2 linked regions of the Pseudophaeobacter arcticus DSM 23566 genome follow. The protein of the gene in region 2 interacts with the protein of the main gene of each other region in a pairwise test. Links are inferred from orthologs where the notes say so. Each region holds a gene or a part of one and is shown on either strand. Other genes may lie near its edges. The genes, in order: rpe and eno.

The links.
Region 1: the proteins of eno (region 2) and rpe interact in binary tests that used the Escherichia coli proteins (3 or more experiments, as listed by UniProt). The link is inferred for Pseudophaeobacter arcticus DSM 23566 from one-to-one orthologs.

The regions. Positions count from the first base shown.
Region 1 is NZ_KI421507.1:2,995,384-3,003,950, reverse strand. What follows is about bases 3,649-6,440. They hold rpe (ribulose-phosphate 3-epimerase), read right to left. Parts: upstream 5,494-6,440; coding sequence 4,804-5,493; downstream 3,649-4,803. Other genes in these bases: phnC (phosphonate ABC transporter ATP-binding protein), read left to right, coding at 5,676-6,440; ARCT_RS26515 (methyl-accepting chemotaxis protein), read right to left, coding at 3,649-4,335. Outside these bases: ARCT_RS0118745 (oxepin-CoA hydrolase, alternative type), read left to right, coding at 1-683; ARCT_RS0118740 (class I adenylate-forming enzyme family protein), read left to right, coding at 770-2,263; more of ARCT_RS26515, read right to left, coding at 2,494-3,648; more of phnC, read left to right, coding at 6,441-6,488; phnD (phosphonate ABC transporter substrate-binding protein), read left to right, coding at 6,560-7,462; phosphonate ABC transporter, permease protein PhnE, read left to right, coding at 7,580-8,449; phosphonate ABC transporter, permease protein PhnE, read left to right, coding at 8,446-8,567. UniProt on the Escherichia coli protein: Catalyzes the reversible epimerization of D-ribulose 5-phosphate to D-xylulose 5-phosphate.
Region 2 is NZ_KI421507.1:2,048,161-2,056,796, forward strand. What follows is about bases 3,384-6,244. They hold eno (phosphopyruvate hydratase), read right to left. Parts: upstream 5,521-6,244; coding sequence 4,246-5,520; downstream 3,384-4,245. Other genes in these bases: ARCT_RS0113875 (GNAT family N-acetyltransferase), read left to right, coding at 3,384-3,614; ARCT_RS0113880 (carboxymuconolactone decarboxylase family protein), read right to left, coding at 3,632-4,147; ARCT_RS0113890 (DMT family transporter), read right to left, coding at 5,696-6,244. In the rest of the region: ARCT_RS0113860 (M20 aminoacylase family protein), read right to left, coding at 27-1,202; mazG (nucleoside triphosphate pyrophosphohydrolase), read left to right, coding at 1,266-2,111; ARCT_RS0113870 (nucleoside hydrolase), read left to right, coding at 2,227-3,168; more of ARCT_RS0113875, read left to right, coding at 3,165-3,383; more of ARCT_RS0113890, read right to left, coding at 6,245-6,628; ARCT_RS0113895 (Fur family transcriptional regulator), read right to left, coding at 6,862-7,281; ARCT_RS0113905 (DEAD/DEAH box helicase), read left to right, coding at 7,643-8,636. UniProt on the Escherichia coli protein: Catalyzes the reversible conversion of 2-phosphoglycerate (2-PG) into phosphoenolpyruvate (PEP). It is essential for the degradation of carbohydrates via glycolysis.

The sequences.
Region 1 (8,567 bases), 950 kb from region 2 along the record:
CGATCAATGATGCGGTGGCCTTGGCGCAAGAGCCGCGCATTCGTGCCATTTTGCTGACATCCGAGGGCGGATTTTTCTGCGCAGGCGGTGATTTGAACGTCCTGATCGAACGGCGGACCCTGAGTGAGGCGCAGCGGCGCGACAAGGTCGATGAGCTGCACGGGTTGATCCGGGCGCTGCGCGCAGCTCCGGTGCCGGTGATTGCCGCCGTTGAGGGCGGTGCCGCAGGCGCTGGCCTGTCGCTGGCGCTGGCGGCGGATCTCATCGTGGCCGAGGCGGGCAGCAAATTCACCGCAGCCTATGTCAAGGCGGGGCTGGTGCCGGATGGGGGGCTGACCTCTGCTTTGGCGCGCATCCTGCCGCGTCCGCTGGCTATGGAGATGTGCCTGCTGGCACGCCCGGTGACGGCGGAACGGATGGAGGCACTGGGGGCTGTGAACCTGGTGGTTCCGGGGGATCAGGTCCTGGCCTCGGCGCAGGCGCTGGCGGACACTCTGGCCAAGGGGCCACCAGAGGCACAGCGGGTGATCCGTCAGATGATGTCCGAAGCCTATGAGACAAGCGAGGCGGCGCAGCTGGACCGGGAGCGCAACGCCATGGCCGCAGCGGCTGGCGCACCCGAGGCCGGCGAGGGCATCGCGGCCTTTCTGGAAAAACGAGCCCCGCAATTTGGCATAAAATAGCCCTGTGCTCAAACCGGTTTGCGGCAGACTTTGCGGCAGATCTGGGTAGCAGACAAACATACGGAAACAGGTGGGGAGCCGCAGTGATGAAGTACTGGCATGATCTATTGGCAGCGCAGGCAGACGCGCGCCCCGAGGCGGCAGGGTTTTCCGATAGTCTCGGCGTTAGCTGGAGCTATGGCGCGCTGGCTGCGGCTGCGGCAGAGCTGTCACAGGTGATCAGGCAGGCGGGGGTAAGACCCGGCGACCGGGTGATGGTGCTGGCCGAAAACTGCTGCGCGGTGGTGGCCGCGCTAATGGCGAGCTCGCAATGTGGCGCCGTGGCGGTGCCGGTCAATGCCCGGATGAGCAGCGGCGAAGTGGATCGTATTCTCGATCATGCCCGCCCTGTGGCGGTGTTGATCTCCAGCCAGATCGAAGGCAGTGCGCAGAGCCATGCGGCGCGGCTGGATGCGACGGAAATCACCGGCTCTTTTGGTGCCATGCACATGGCCTGCCCCTATCCCAGTTCCGCCGATGCGCCTTCGGGCGTTGCTGTGTTGCTTTATACAACGGGCACAACCGGAGCCCCAAAGGGGGTGATGCTGACCCACAAAAACCTGCTCTTTGGCGGTAAGGCCTCTGCCGAGCTGCGCAATATGGTGCCGGGCGATGTGATCTATGGGGTTCTGCCAATGACCCATGTGTTTGGTCTGGCATCGGTGATGACAGCCTCGATTTATGCCGGGGCTGAGGTCTGGCTGGAAGCGCGGTTCTCGGCTGAAAAGCTGTATAAGGCGCTGCGCCGTGGGGTGACCCGGCTGTCGGCGGTGCCGCAGATGCATGCTCTGGTGATGCAATTTGCCAAGGAACAGGGGCTGGACCAGCTTGATAGCCCGGTGTTGCAATACGTCTCCTCCGGGGCCGCGCCGCTTGACCCGGACTGGAAGCGCCGCGCCGAGGCCTTTTATGGTGTGGCGCTGCAAAACGGCTACGGCATGACCGAAGCCACGGCTGGCGTCTGCGCCACCAAAAACAGCAGTCTGGGAAATCCGGATATATCGGTTGGGCCACCGCTGCCCGGTGTGGAACTGCGCATTGATGAAAGCGTGGCGGGGGGTGGCGATGGCATTGGCGAGGTGCAGATACGCGGCGACAATGTGATGCTGGGCTACTATCGCAACCCGGAGGAGACCGCGCAGGTGCTGGATCAGGACGGCTGGCTGCGCAGTGGCGATCTGGGGCGGCTGGATGCGCAGGGGCTCTTGCATATCGAGGGGCGCTCAAAAGAGTTGATCATCCATGGCGGGTTCAATGTTTTCCCACCAGAGGTCGAAGCCGCGTTGAATGCCCATCCGCAAGTGGTGCAATCCGCCGTGGTCGGGCGGCGCAGCAAGGGCGATGAAGAGGTTCTCGCCTTTGTGCAGGTCTGCGAAGGAGACCGGCCTGACCCGGCCGATCTGATGCAGTTCGTGCGGGGGCAGTTGGCCGGATACAAATGCCCGGCGCAGATCGTTTTGACCGAGGCCCTGCCAGCAGCCCCTACCGGGAAAATTCTGAAACATAAGCTGTTGGAGCATTTTGCGCAGCAGCTGCGGTGATGTCTTCTTGCTCCTGGGCCAGATTGCCTGGGCCAGATTGCCATGCCGGATTTCCAGGCCAGACTGCGCGCAAAGTGAACAGGTGCCGGGGCGCAGCTACACGGCTTGGGCACAGGGGTGGGCGCAGGGCTTGGGTAGACGGCTTGGGCGATGTAAAACGGGTCCTGTAAAAGGATATGCGAGGGACATTGCCCTCGCCTTTGGTCTTGCAGGAGGAATAGGTCCTGACCTTAGAAGTCTTGCCATTTGCCGTCGCTGCCGTCTCCGGGCGCATTGACCTGTTGCTGAACCAGCTCTTCGCCCCAGTCCAGATAGTCATGCGCAATGCTCGGTTCTGAGGCAGCCTTGGCGATTGGTGGTCTTGCGGCTCGGGGGGCGTTCAGGGTCTGAAATCCTGCGACCACTTCGGTGAGTTTGAGTGCGTCTGCCTTGAGCAGATGACCGGCAGCTGTGGATTGTTCAACCATGGCGGCGTTTTGCTGGGTTACTTGATCAAGCTGGGTGACCCCAATGTTGATCTCGGCGAGGCCGGTGGATTGCTCAACCGCGCCTTCGGTAATACCGGAAACCAGCTCCGAGATCTCGTTTACCCGGCCGAAAATGGAATTGAGCGCCTGGCCGGCTTTGCCAACCAGATCAACACCGCGGCCAACCTGTTCGGCGCTGGCACCAATCAGCGCTTTGATTTCCATTGCAGCCTCGGACGAGCGCTGCGCAAGCCCGCGGACCTCGGCGGCAACCACCGCAAAGCCACGTCCAGCTTCGCCAGCGCGGGCGGCTTCGACCCCGGCATTCAGCGCCAATAGATTGGTCTGAAAGGCGATGTCGTCAATCACTGTGATGATCTGGCCGATATGGCTGGAGGATTCCGAAATCTCGGTCATGGCGGCAACGGCATTGGCGACCACTTGGCGGCTGCTTTTGGCCTCATTCTTGGCCTCATCCATGGTTGCCTCGACACTGCGGGCCCCATCGGCAGCGGCCTTGACCGAGGCGGTCATCTGGTCCAGCGCCGCAGCGGTCTGCTCCAGGGTTGCTGCCTGGCTTTCGGTGCGGTGCGACAGATCATCCGAGGCCTGGCTGATTTCGGTGGCGCCATTGCCGATTGATTCCGAGGCTTCGATCACCTGGGCAACCGTGCCCGAGAGAGTATCAATGGTCTGGTTGAAGTTCTGGCGGAGTTTTTCATGGGCGCCGGAGAATTCGATAGTAATCGGCTGGGAGAAATCACCGCGTGACAGCCGCATCAGCCCGGAGCTGAGATGCTGTACCACGTCGTGTTGTTCCTGTTGCAAGGCGGCGCGGCGTTCTTCGCCGACGCGGGCCTGTTGCAGATCTGTTTGCAAGGCCACAAGCGCTTGGCCGATCTTTCCAATTTCATCCTTGCGGCTCGCTGAGGAGACCTCGGTGTCCAGATTGCCTGCAGAGACTGCAGCGATATCGCTGCAAACGCGACCAATTGGGCGGGTTACCGAGCGGGCAACCAAAATGCAGACCGCGAGCAGAATGGCTCCCATCACCGCCAAAGCTATGAAGATGTTGCGCGACAAGGCCTGGGCATTGGCCAGAATCGGATCAAGATTGCGGCGGACTTCGATCACGCCGCGCAGATCTCCCAATTTCCAATCGGTTTTGGGCGAACCTGCCACTGTGTTGTGGCAGGCGACACAGACTTCTGAGCTCATCTGATCTGCAACCGCGACCCGCAGGAAAGTGCTGCCACCGATCACTTCGGTCTGTTCAAAACTGCGTTCCGGGTCGTTTGACAGGGCGTCCCAGGCCTGCTCCATGAAGCTATCCATGGGGCGGTTGGCGCGGTTTTCAAACGGAAAGGGACTGTAGAGTGAGAAGCTGATCTGTTCCCCGGAAAGAAGGCTACTGACGTCATGCACCAGCGTGGCGGGCAGTGGCAGGGTGTTTGGATCGTTTTTGTGTTCAACCCCAAGAGAGAGAACGCCGGAGGCCTGGGCGTCCGCAACGATGTATTTGGTGTAGTAGCTGCGAATTGTCTTGATCTGACTTGCGGTTTCGATAGCCCCTTCAGTTGCAGCTGAAATGGCATTGTTGCGCATGGCGGAGGGGAGCAACAGCCCTGCCAGCAGGAGGCCGAGGCACAGGCAAAGCGGGATTGGCACAGCTAACTTGAACAAGAGAGAGCCTTTATTCACCTAAACGAACCTTCTATGCTCTAGGGTGCTGCCAGCGAAACAACCTGCATTCAGCTGGTTGCAAGCCAGACGGCAAAACACTGCCAAACGGTACACGACTGGCTCAAGGTGACTTGATTCGGTTAATTTTCCCGAAAATTGAACTTTGTTTGTCGCCACGGTCATCGGGCTGGGGGACAGGCCGGGGCTGACGTCGAAAGCTTGATCCGATCCAGGAGGTGTCAAACTGGTGTGCCCGCCAGCAGTTTGCCATCCGGTTTTGCCCCAAAAGAAAAGAGCGGCCCAAAAGGACCGCTCTGATAGCGTGAAAACCAGCGCAGGGGGGCGCCGGCGCGGCTGCGTAAGATGTGCTCCTGCCTCGTTTGGTTGGGCTCAGACCCAATGGCCTTCGGCGGCGGCACGAATGAGGCGGATGTTTTCGCCATAGACTTCTGGGTTGGACACAGAGCCACCCTTGAACACTGCAGAGCCCGCCACCAGAACATCAGCGCCGGCCTCAACAACCAATGGCGCGGTCTTGGGGTCTACCCCGCCGTCGATCTCGATATGTACCGGGCGGTCGCCGATCATCTGACGCAACTGGCGGATCTTGGTTGTCATGTCGATGAACTTTTGCCCGCCAAAACCGGGGTTTACCGTCATTACACAGATCAAATCGGTGAGATCCAGCAGATGGGCAACCGCTTCGGCTGGGGTGCCGGGGTTCAACGCCACACCTGCCTTCATGCCTGCGGCACGGATCGCCTGCAGGGTGCGGTGGATATGCGGACCAGCCTCGATATGGGCGGTGAGCACATCGGCGCCAGCATCGGCATAGGCGTCGATATAGGCATCCACCGGAGAGATCATCAGATGCACATCCATCACGGTTTTTACATGCGGACGGAAGGCTTTGACCGCCATCGGGCCAAAGGTGAGGTTGGGCACAAAATGGCCATCCATCACATCCACATGCACCCAGTCCGCGCCCTGGGCCTCGATGGCCTGAATTTCCTGGCCAAAATTGGCGAAATCAGCGGAAAGGATGGAGGGGGCAATCTTGATCTTGCGGTCAAAGGACATCGGGCAGTTTCCTTTTGGAAGGACAAAGAGGAGTGTTCTGCCGCCATATACTCTCTTGGCCGCGCTCTGCACAGGGGCAGAATCTGTCTGAAATCCGGTCAGCTTTACAAAAGCTTCATTCGGATGACACAAATCGTTTGATTGCTCGCCTTAGTCAGTGCCGGAAACGAGAGGGACCGACTGTGCTGCGCATCGATAAACTGACGAAACGCTTTGGTGACAAGATCGCGGTGGATACCGCAACTTTGGACATCGACAAACCCTGCATGATCGGGGTGATTGGTCGCTCAGGTGCTGGCAAGTCGACGCTGCTGCGGATGATCAACCGCCTGACAGACGCCAGCGAAGGCCGTATCCTGTTTGAAGACCGTGAGATCACCGGTCTGCGGGGACGTGACAAACGCGCCTGGCAGTCGGACTGCGCGATGATCTTTCAGCAGTTCAATCTGGTACCCCGTATGGATGTGGTCTCCAACGTGCTGCACGGCACGCTGAACCGTCGCTCTACCTTTGCCACCATGTTCAATCTGTTCCCGATGGAGGACATCCACCGGGCGATCGACATTCTGGACCGTCTCGGCATTGCCGAACACGCCGCCAAACGGGCCGAGGCCCTGTCGGGTGGTCAACAGCAGCGTGTCGCCATTGCCCGCGCGCTGATGCAGGACCCCAAGATCATTCTGGCGGATGAGCCGATTGCCTCGTTGGATCCGATGAACGCGCAGACCGTGATGGAAGCGTTGCGTCGCATCCATGAAGAAGACGGGCGCACCGTGATTGCCAATCTGCACACGCTGGATACGGCCCGGCGTTACTGCGACCGGGTTGTCGGCATGCGCGATGGGCGCATCGTTTTTGACGGGCTGCCGGAACAGCTGACCACCGGCGTTGCCCGCGAGATCTACGGTGCGGATGCCAGCTTCTCGGAATCGGCGACCTCGACCGAGATCGAAACCCTGGAACAGACCATTCGGGCTGAGCTGGCCCAGGCCTGATCCGCCCGAACACCCCACTTTCATCACCCGCACCCGATGGGGGGACGGGAAAACTTAACCGGAGAACAAAGATGAAAAAACTGCTGCTGGCCGCCTTGGCCTCGACTGCCCTGACCACACCCGTCATGGCCGAAGAAATCACTCAGTTCCGCATTGGCCTCTTGGGCGGCGAGAACGCTCAGGACCGTTTGAACAACAACGAATGCCTGCGCGCCAAAACCGAAGAGCTGCTGGGCGTTGAAACCAAGCTGTTTGCCCCTGCCGATTATAACGGCGTTATCCAGGGCCTGCTGGGCGGTACACTCGACATGGCCTGGCTGGGCGCCTCTGGTTATGCCAAAACCTACCTGTCCGACCCAGAAGCGGTTGAGCCAATCCTGGTTAAAGTCAACGAGGATGGCGGCTATGGCTACTACTCGGTTGGCTTTGCCCGCGCCGACAGCGGCATCACCTCGCTGGAAGACATGCAGGGCAAAGTCTTTGGCTTTGGCGATCCTAACTCGACCTCCGGCTTCCTGATCCCTTCGATCGAGATCCCTGCAATCACCGGCTCCACCATGACCTCGGGTGATTACTTTGGCGAAGTCAAATTCTCCGGCGGTCACGAACAGACCATCGTTGGCGTCAACAATGGCGACTTTGACGGCGGTGTGACCTGGGCTGACGGTCTGGGCAACTGGGAAGATGGCTACAACTCTGGCGCCCTGCGTCGCGCTGTGGATGCCGGCTTGGTCGACATGAATGATCTGGTGCAGATCTGGCAGTCCAAGCCGATCCCGGAAGGTCCCATCGTTCTGCGCAAAGACCTGCCAGAAGACGTCAAAGTCAAGTTCACCGCCCTGATGGCTTCGCTGCCTTCGATGGACCCTGAATGCGCCTATGGTGTGCTCTCGGGTGAGGCCAAAGGTGTTATGCCAATTACGCACGACGCCTATCAGGCGATCATCGAAGCCCGCCAGTTGAAGTCTAACTGAGACCTCTGAGCGGTTCTTTCTTCGGGGTCCGGGCGGCATTGCCCGGACCCCGTTTTCCAGTGATTACCCGCCGAAAACCGGCCCAGGATCACCCTCTCTCAATTCAGGACGGCAATGATGGCAGATCTGACCGCAGCGCCCCTTACGACGGCGGATATTCGCGCCCAATATGGCGAGATGACCCGGCGCAAGCGTCTCTATGGTGGCATAATTTTGGTGGTGTTTGTCGCATTGATGATGGCAGGTTTCCGCACCGCTGACGACCGCAATGCTGGCTCGTTCTATGACGGCATCACCCATGTCTTTGACTACCCGAACGAAGTTTTGGCCGAAGCCAGCGAGAAGGTTGCTGAGCTTCCCGGCCATCTGGCCAACTTCTTTCCCGCACTGATTGAGACGCTCAACATCGCTGCCGCCTCTACCCTTGTGGGGCTGGTCTTTGGCACCCTGTTGTCGCTGTTGTCGACCCGTGGCATGGCGCCCTGGCCGCGGCTGATCCCGTTGTTTCGTCGCATCATGGATATCTGCCGCGCCATTCCTGAAATTGTCATTGCGCTGGTCCTGATCTTTCTGCTTGGTGGCGGGCCGGTACCCGCGATGATTGCCATTGCAATCCATACGGCAGGCGCGCTGGGCAAGCTGTTTTCTGAGGTGAATGAAAACGCCTCGCTGAAACCTGTCGAGGGGCTTGAATCCGTTGGTAGCAGCTGGGGACAGCGCATGTGGCTGGGGGTTATCCCACAAGTGGGGCCAAACTATGTGAGCTATGCGCTGTTGCGGTTTGAAATCAACATTCGTGCCTCGGCCATTCTGGGCTTTGTTGGCGCTGGCGGTATCGGCTACGAGCTGAAAAATGCCATGTCCTGGGGCCAGGGTCGCTACGACGAGGCCGCCGCTATTTTCCTGTTGTTGTTTGTGACCATCGTCGTGGTCGATCAGATCTCGAGCGGCATGCGTGACCGTTTGATCAATGGAGCCAAGGCATGACCATTATTGAGGCCGACCTGACCCCCGCGACATTGAAACAGGACATGGACCGCCTGTTTCTGAAAAAGAAACTGGTGAATTTTGCCCTGCCAGCCCTGATCCTGGCCTATATGGCCTA
Region 2 (8,636 bases):
GCCTGTCACCTTCGCTCGCGCCAAACTTATCCTAAGGGCTGCGCCCGCTCCACCAGACGCGCAAAGAAGGAGGCGCCAATTGGGGCGATATCGTCGTTGAAATTGTACTTTGGGTGATGCAGGCCTGCGCCATCCCCCTGGCCCAGGAAAAGATAGGCACCCGGGCGCGCGTTCAACATATAAGAGAAATCCTCAGCCCCCATTTCGCGCCCGCCATCGGCCTCGACATTTTCTGGCCCTGACACCTCGCCAGCAACCTCAACTGCGAATCCGGCCTTAGCGGCATCATTGATGGTCGCCGGATAGCCAATCTCATAGTTCAACTCCGCCGTCACACCATAGCTCGCGGCTTGCCCCGCAACGATCTCCTCCATGCGGCGCATGACCATGGCCTGCACCTGCGGGTTGAAGGTCCGCACCGTGCCATTGATATAGGCCGTATCCGGGATCACATTGTCCACGGTTCCGGTGTGGATTTGCGTGACCGAGACCACCAGATCTTCAAGCGTGTGATGATTGCGGCTGATGATGGTTTGCAGGGCCTGGGCAATACCACAGGCTGCCATCACCGGATCGCGGGTCTCATGTGGCATGGCACCATGCCCGCCAAGCCCCTGAATATGAATATGAAACGTATCCACAGCCGCCATCAGCGCACCCGGCGTGGTCACAAAGGTGCCCTCTGGCAATCCCGGTGCATTGTGCAATGCATAGACTTCGCCGATATCAAAGCGCTCCATGATGCCCTCTTCGACCATGATCCGGGCACCGCCAATGGCCTCTTCTGCGGGCTGAAAGATCAGCGCCACCCGGCCAGAGAAATTGCGCGTCTCCGCCAGGTATTTGGCCGCCCCCAGCAGCATGGTTGTATGGCCGTCATGGCCACAGGCATGCATATTGCCCGCATGCTGCGAGGCATAGTCAACGCCGGTTTCTTCCGGGATCGGCAGCGCGTCCATATCGGCGCGCAGCCCAATTGTTGGCCCCTGCCCCGCCGCGTTGCCCTGGCCATTGATGATGGCCACCATGCCAGAGGTGGCAATGCCTTCGTGCAGCTCATCCACGCCAATCTCGCGCAGGCGCTCCGCCACATAGGCGGCTGTCTTGGGCAGAGCCAAAGCCAATTCAGGGATTTGATGCAGATGCTGACGCCAGGTCTTCATCTCGGGGGCAAAATCAGCAATGCGGTTCACGACGGCCATGGGGTGGACTCCTGTGCAAGGATCGGGATTGATGCATCTGACACAGGAACAAGAGAGGCTGCAATGCCCGAAACACCGCCACTACCACCTTTTGACATGACACTGATTCAAGACAAAACCGCAGGAATTGAACGGCTTGTTGCGATCATGCAGGCCCTGCGCGATCCCAGCCACGGCTGCCCATGGGATCTGGAGCAGGATTTTGCCTCCATCGCGCCCTATACCATCGAAGAAGCCTACGAGGTCGCCGACGCGATTGAGCGCCAGGCCTGGGATGAGCTGAAGGGCGAGCTGGGGGATCTTTTGTTCCAGTCCGTCTTTCACGCCCAAATGGCAACGGAGGCCGGGCATTTCAGCTTCCAGGATGTGGTCACCACCATGTCCAACAAGATGGTCTCGCGGCATCCCCATGTCTTTGGCGATGAGTCCCGTGACAAAAGCGCCGACCAACAAACCGCCGATTGGGAAGCCATCAAGGCAGCCGAACGGGCGGGCAAGCAGGAAACCGGCACATTGGACGGCGTCGCCGTGGGGCTTCCCGCCTTGCTGCGGGCTTACAAGTTGCAAAAGCGCGCCGCCCGCGTTGGCTTTGACTGGCCCGTCATTGACGAGGTCATTGCCAAAATCGCCGAGGAAAGCGCCGAGCTGGCCGAGGCCCGTGCCACGCTGACCCAGCTGCAGGTCGAAGAAGAATATGGCGATCTGATGTTTGTCATGACCAACCTTGGCCGCCATCTAGGTGTTGAACCCGAAGCAGCCCTGCGCAAGGCCAATGCCAAATTCATCCGCCGCTTTGAAGGCGTCGAGGCCAAGCTGGCCCAACTGGGCAAACGCCCCGAAGACAGCGACCTGGCGGAAATGGATGCGCTTTGGGACGCGGTAAAGGCCGAGGAACCAAACCCCAACTGACCGCCGTTGCCTCTTTCCAAGAAAATTCAAAATTCCGCCCCGTCCCCTCTCGACAGGTTGCTGGACATTTGTGATGCCCGCTGCGACCCTCACCTTTTGTCACAGGATCCCTCGCATGACCGCCCGCAAAGTAATAATCGACACCGACCCCGGTCAGGATGATGCCGTCGCACTGCTGCTGGCGCTGGCCAGCCCTGATGACATCGAGGTCCTGGGCATTACCTGTGTGGCCGGTAATGTGCCGCTGCCGCTGACCCATAAAAACGCCCGCATCATCTGCGAGGTGGCAGGCCGCTCCGATGTTCCGGTCTTTGCCGGTCGCGCGGCCCCCCTGTCGCGCCCCCTGGTCACCGCCGAAGAGGTACATGGCAAAACGGGGCTGGACGGCCCGGAGCTGTTTGAGCCAACACTGCCGCTGCAGGATCAGAATGGCGTGGATTTCATCATCGACACCCTGCGGCGTGAACCGGCTGGCACGGTGACGCTCTGCCCGCTGGGGCCGCTCAGCAATATTGCCGCCGCCTTTCAGGCGGCGCCGGATATCGTGGATCGGGTGCAGGAGGTGGTGCTGATGGGCGGCGCCTATTTTGAAGTCGGCAATGTCACCCCCGCGGCTGAGTTTAACATCTACGTCGACCCGGAAGCCGCTGACATCGTGCTGAAATCCGGCATTCAAATCACCATGATGCCGCTGGATGTCACTCATAAGGCCCTGACCACCCGCCCCCGTATCGAGGCGCTGCGGGCACTGGGTAATCGCGCCGGGTCTTTCACCGCTGAGATGCTCGATTTCTTTGAGCGGTTCGACATGGAGAAATATGGCTCAGAGGGTGGCCCGCTGCACGACCCCTGCGTGATTGCCTATCTGATCCAGCCCGCGCTATTTTCGGGCCGCCAGATCAACGTCGAGATTGAAACCCAGTCCGACCTTACCCTTGGCATGACTGTTGCCGACTGGTGGGGTGTCACCGCGCGCGCGCCCAATGCGCTCTTCATCGGTGATCTGGACGCCGAGGGGTTCTTTACCCTCATCACTGACCGTCTGGCCCGCTTGTGAGCGCCGCCCTGCATCTGGCCCGCCCCGAGCATCTGGAAAAGCTGCTCACCCTGGTGGAGGCCTTCCATATCGAAGAAGGCCTCGACACCAGCCCAGAGCAGCGCCGCGCCGGGATTGAACCGCTGCTGGAAGGCATTCCCTATGGTGCCGTCTATATCATCGGCCCCACCCGTGCCCCCATTGGCTATATCGTGGTCACCTTTGGCTGGTCGGTGGAATTTGGCGGCATGGATGGGTTTGTCGATGAGATCTACATCCGCCCGCCCGTGCGCGGCCGTGGTCTCGCCTCCGAGGTGCTGATAGAGCTGCCCAAGACCCTGGCCCAGGCCGGGATCAAGGCGCTGCACCTGGAGGTGGACCGGGACAATGAACAGGCCCAAAGGCTGTACCAGCGCGCCCGGTTTCATCCCCGCGACCGATATATACTGATGACAAAACTGCTCTAGGCCAGCAGCCACGCGGCCTAGTCCAGGTTGCGCATCAGCCCGATATTGCAGGCCGTGGCATAGCCCATGGCGCGTTTGATGCCGGGCAACAGGGCCGCGCCATTCATCGCGTAGCTCAGCTCAATCAATCCCTTTTCGCCAAAGGCTTTTACAATCTGCGCCCGCGCCTCAGTATCATCGGCGCGCTCGGCGGTCACGGCCTGCGACAGGGCCACCACCGCCGCAAGCTCTGGTGTCAGCTCCCCCTTGGTCAGGATCGCCTTGATCAAAGTTTTTGGCAGGCCGGCCTGCAGCGCCAGATTGATCTCTGCCTCGACGCAGGTCCCACAATCGGCGGCCAAAGCACCGGTCAACCGCGCCGCGTGATAGGCCTCTGGTGGCAGATGACGGTTCGGGTTCACAAACCCGAATATCCGGTTGTACCGCGACAAAAGACCAAAATCAGCCTCTGCGATGGCGTGGGTATAGTCCAAGGGAACATTCAGCTGCTTTTCAGCGCGCCGGATCATAAAATGGGCAATTCTACGAAGCATCAATAGGTCCTCGAAACAAGTGGGCCGAGGCATTTCTGCCCCGGCCCACTTAGGATTGCAAGTTCCAAATCCCTTTGAAACCCCGCGTTGTAAACCCTCTATTTCAGGATCGAGCGGCCTGCATATTCGGCAACTTCGCCCAGCACTTCCTCAATGCGGATCAACTGGTTGTATTTCGCCAGCCGGTCAGAGCGCGCCAGGGAACCCGTTTTGATCTGACCACAGTTGGTGGCCACGGCGAGGTCCGCAATGGTGGCGTCCTCGGTCTCGCCCGAGCGGTGGGACATCACATTGGTGAAGCCGGCGCGATGCGCCATATCCACGGCCTTCAGGGTCTCGGTCAGGGTGCCGATCTGGTTCACTTTGACCAGCATCGAATTGGCACTGCCGCGTTTGATACCTTCGGCCAGACGCGCCGGGTTGGTGACAAACAGATCGTCGCCAACCAGCTGTACCTTATTGCCGATGGCGTCGGTCAGGGCCTTCCAGCCATCCCAGTCGTCTTCGCCCATGCCATCCTCGATCGAGATGATTGGATAGTCATTCACCAGCGCCGCCAGATAGTCGACGTTTTCCTCAGAGGACAGCACCTTGCCCTCACCTGACAGGTGGTATTTGCCATCCTTGTAATACTCGGTGGCGGCGCAATCCAGCGCCAGGTAGATTTCCTCACCGGGGCGATAGCCAGCTTTTTCAATGGATTTCAGAACAAAATCAAGCGCCTCGCGGGTGGAGGCAATGTTCGGAGCAAAGCCACCTTCGTCACCGATACCGGTGGACAGGCCAGCGGCTGACAGCTCTTTCTTCAGAGTGTGGAACACCTCGGCCCCCATGCGCACGGCCTCGCGGATATTGTCCGCAGCCACAGGCATGATCATGAATTCCTGAATGTCGATGGGGTTGTCAGCGTGTTCGCCCCCATTGATGATGTTCATCATCGGTACCGGCAGCATGCGGGCAGAGGTGCCACCAACATAGCGAAACAGCGGTTGCGTGGTAAAGTCAGCGGCGGCCTTGGCCACGGCCATGGACACCCCCAGAATGGCATTGGCGCCCAGACGTGCCTTGTTTGGTGTCCCGTCCAGCTCGATCATTGCACCGTCAATCGCAACCTGCTCGGTGGCGTCAAAACCAACCAGCTCTTCGGCGATTTCACCATTGACGGCGGCAACCGCTTCCAGCACGCCCTTGCCAAGGTAGCGGTTCTTGTCGCCGTCGCGGCGTTCTACCGCTTCGTGGGCACCGGTAGAGGCCCCCGAAGGCACAGCGGCGCGGCCCATGGTGCCGTCTTCCAGAATCACATCGACCTCAACCGTGGGGTTGCCCCGGCTGTCGAGGATTTCGCGGGCGTGAATGTCGATAATTGTGCTCATTTGGACGGTCCTTGACTGCAACAAAAGATGCCTGCGTCATAGCAGCCAAGGGGCAAATGTAAACAGGTCTCGTTATCGCTAACACGGTTTATTTCACGAGGTTAGGGCTAACATATCGCTGTTTGCGCCACCGGTATCGATGCCGTTTTCGGCGCCTGCAGACTTCGGCCTCACGCTAGGGCGCGACACCAGCAGTCCCAGGCTTTGCAGAACCCCCAGCCCCCGCGCGCTGCAGCCGCGCCTGTTCACGGGCCAAACGCCGTTCCCGCACAAAGGTATAGAGGCCAGAGGCAATGATCAGCGCGGCACCACCTAGGGTCATGGCATCTGGACGCTCACCAAAGACCAGCACCCCAACCAGAATGGAGAACAACAACCTGCTGTAGCGAAACGGCGTGACCGCTGATGCATCCCCGATACGGGTTGCCGTCACGATGGCGTAATAGCCTGCGACTCCAAAGACGATCCCGCCCAGCATCATCCCTATCTGGCGACCATCCAGCCCGGTAGGCTCACCGCCGGTTGTGACCAGCAACAACCCACCGGCCACCACCACCGAGGCAAAGGCCTGAAAGCTGACAACCGCCGAAGAAACGGTGCTGTCGACCATACGGGTCAGCAAATCCCGTGCGGCAATGGCCAGAACGGCCACCAGCACCAGAATCACCGAAGGGTTAAAACCTGCCAACCCAGGGCGTACAATCATCAAGACCCCGGCAAAGCCCACACAGATCGCGCTCCATCGCCGCCAGCCGACCTGCTCGCCCAGAAACAGCGCAGCCCCCATGGTGATGACCAGCGGCAGCGCCTGAAACACCGCAGCAACCGTGGAAATATCAACCAATGACAGCGCAGTGGCAAAGGCCACGGCCCCCACGGCCTCGGACAGGGTGCGCAGGATCGCCGCGCCCCGCCAGGCTGCTGGCGCAAAAAGATTGTCGCCCCGGTACACAGCCGCAGCCGCAAAGACAGCCCCAGAGCCCAGGCCCAGCATGATCAGGATCTGTCCCACCGGAATCTCCCCCGACAGGCGCTTGATGAACATATCTTCCAGGGTAAAGGCGGCCATGGCCGCAATGATAAAGAGAATTCCGTTTAGATTGTTCACGCCAGGCCCTCCAAAAACATGCGTACTGCTATGCCTGCCGTTTGTCACCGGACCACTGCAGCACCCGGACAGGAAATGCGGATCAACCAGAGGCACCGCAAGCCAATTCACGACATGGATCACAACAGTTTGTGGGTTGGGACTTCACAAGAGTTGATAGGTTGAAGAAAAGTCATGCTCTGCCTGGTCCCGTGCCGACCTTTCTACAGAGGCAGACCTGCGCCTTCTGACGCTTAATCAGAGGGGGTATTTTTCTTCAGGGGCACGCCATAAAGCTCCAGCTTGTGACCTTTGAGCTGATAGCCCAGCTTGGCCGCGATGCGTTCCTGCAGGGCTTCGATGTCGGGATCACAAAACTCGATCACTTCGCCGGTATTGATATCAATCAGATGATCGTGGTGATCCCGGTCTGCGTCCTCGTAGCGGGCGCGGCCATCGCCAAACTCCAGCCGGTCCAGGATCCCGGCTTCCTCGAACAGTTTGACGGTGCGGTAAACCGTGGCAAGCGAAATCCCGCTGTCCAGCGCGCTGGCACGGGCATATAGCTCTTCCACATCCGGGTGGTCGGCACTGTCCTGCAAGGCACGGGCAATCACCCGGCGCTGGCCGGTCATCCGCAAGCCCTTGGCCTCACATCGAGCGATAATCGTCATCACGTTTTGCTTTCCGTCCACTGGTCTGGGTTCTCTATGTAGCCAATCAACGCGCCGACGAAAACCAAAATCCCACCAGAACTCGTCATTGACTTTATCCACAGAACACCCCATGTGAACCTCAGGCATCCTTCCCTGCCGCGTGAGCAGAGACAGCCCGGACGCGCACCATATGCGCGACAGACCCGGTGTCTAGTGAAGTGCCAAGGTTCCCAAAATCACGCGTGGGGCACTTGCAAATCCCAGCGGCCAGGCATTCGTCTGCGCCCGCTTGAGGGCTTTGCCCCACCAAAAGCCAGCGCATTTTGCGACTGGTCGACACGGTTCGTGCCATAGGCATTGAGCCGCGAAAGGACGATACGTGACTGAATTTTCGACAATGGGTCTACCCGATCTGGTTCTGGCCCGTCTGGCCGATATGGGTCTGAAGGATCCAACCCCGATCCAGGCCCGCGCCATTCCCCATGCTCTCAACGGTGAAGACGTGCTGGGTCTGGCCCAGACCGGCACCGGTAAAACAGCCGCCTTTGGCGTGCCCTTGATTGCCCGCATGCTGGACTATGGCCGCAAACCTGCCGCCCATACCGTGCGCGGTCTGGTGCTGGCGCCCACCCGCGAACTGGCCAACCAGATTGCCGCCACCCTGAAAGACCTGACCGAAGGCACCCCGATGAAAATCGGCCTGGTGGTGGGCGGTGTTTCAATCAACCCGCAGATCCAGCGCATTTCGCGCGGGACCGACATTCTGGTGGCCACCCCTGGCCGCCTGCTCGACATCCTGGACCGCAAGGCGCTGGATCTTGGCTCCTGCGATTTCCTGGTGCTGGACGAGGCCGACCAGATGCTGGACCTCGGCTTTATCCACGCCCTGCGCAAGATTTCCGCCCTGCTGCCCGAAGAGCGCCAGACCATGCTGTTCTCGGCCACCATGCCAAAACAGATGAACGAGATCGCCAATTCCTATCTCAACCGCCCCGTGCGCATCGAAGTCTCGCCTCCCGGCAAACCCGCCGCCAAGGTCACCCAATCGGTGCATTTCATCGCCAAGGCGGAAAAGCTGAGCCTGCTGAAGGAACTGCTGACCGAACATAAAGATGAGCGCACTCTGGTCTTTGGCCGGACCAAACACGGTATGGAAAAGCTGATGAAAGTGCTGGAAAAATCCGGCTTTTCCGCAGCAGCCATTCATGGCAACAAAAGCCAAGGTCAGCGCGAGCGTGCTCTGGCAGCCTTTAAATCCGGTCAGATCAAGGTTCTGGTTGCAACGGATGTTGCTGCTCGTGGTCTGGACATCCCGGATGTGAAATATGTCTACAACTACGAGCTGCCCAACGTGCCCGATGCCTATGTGCACC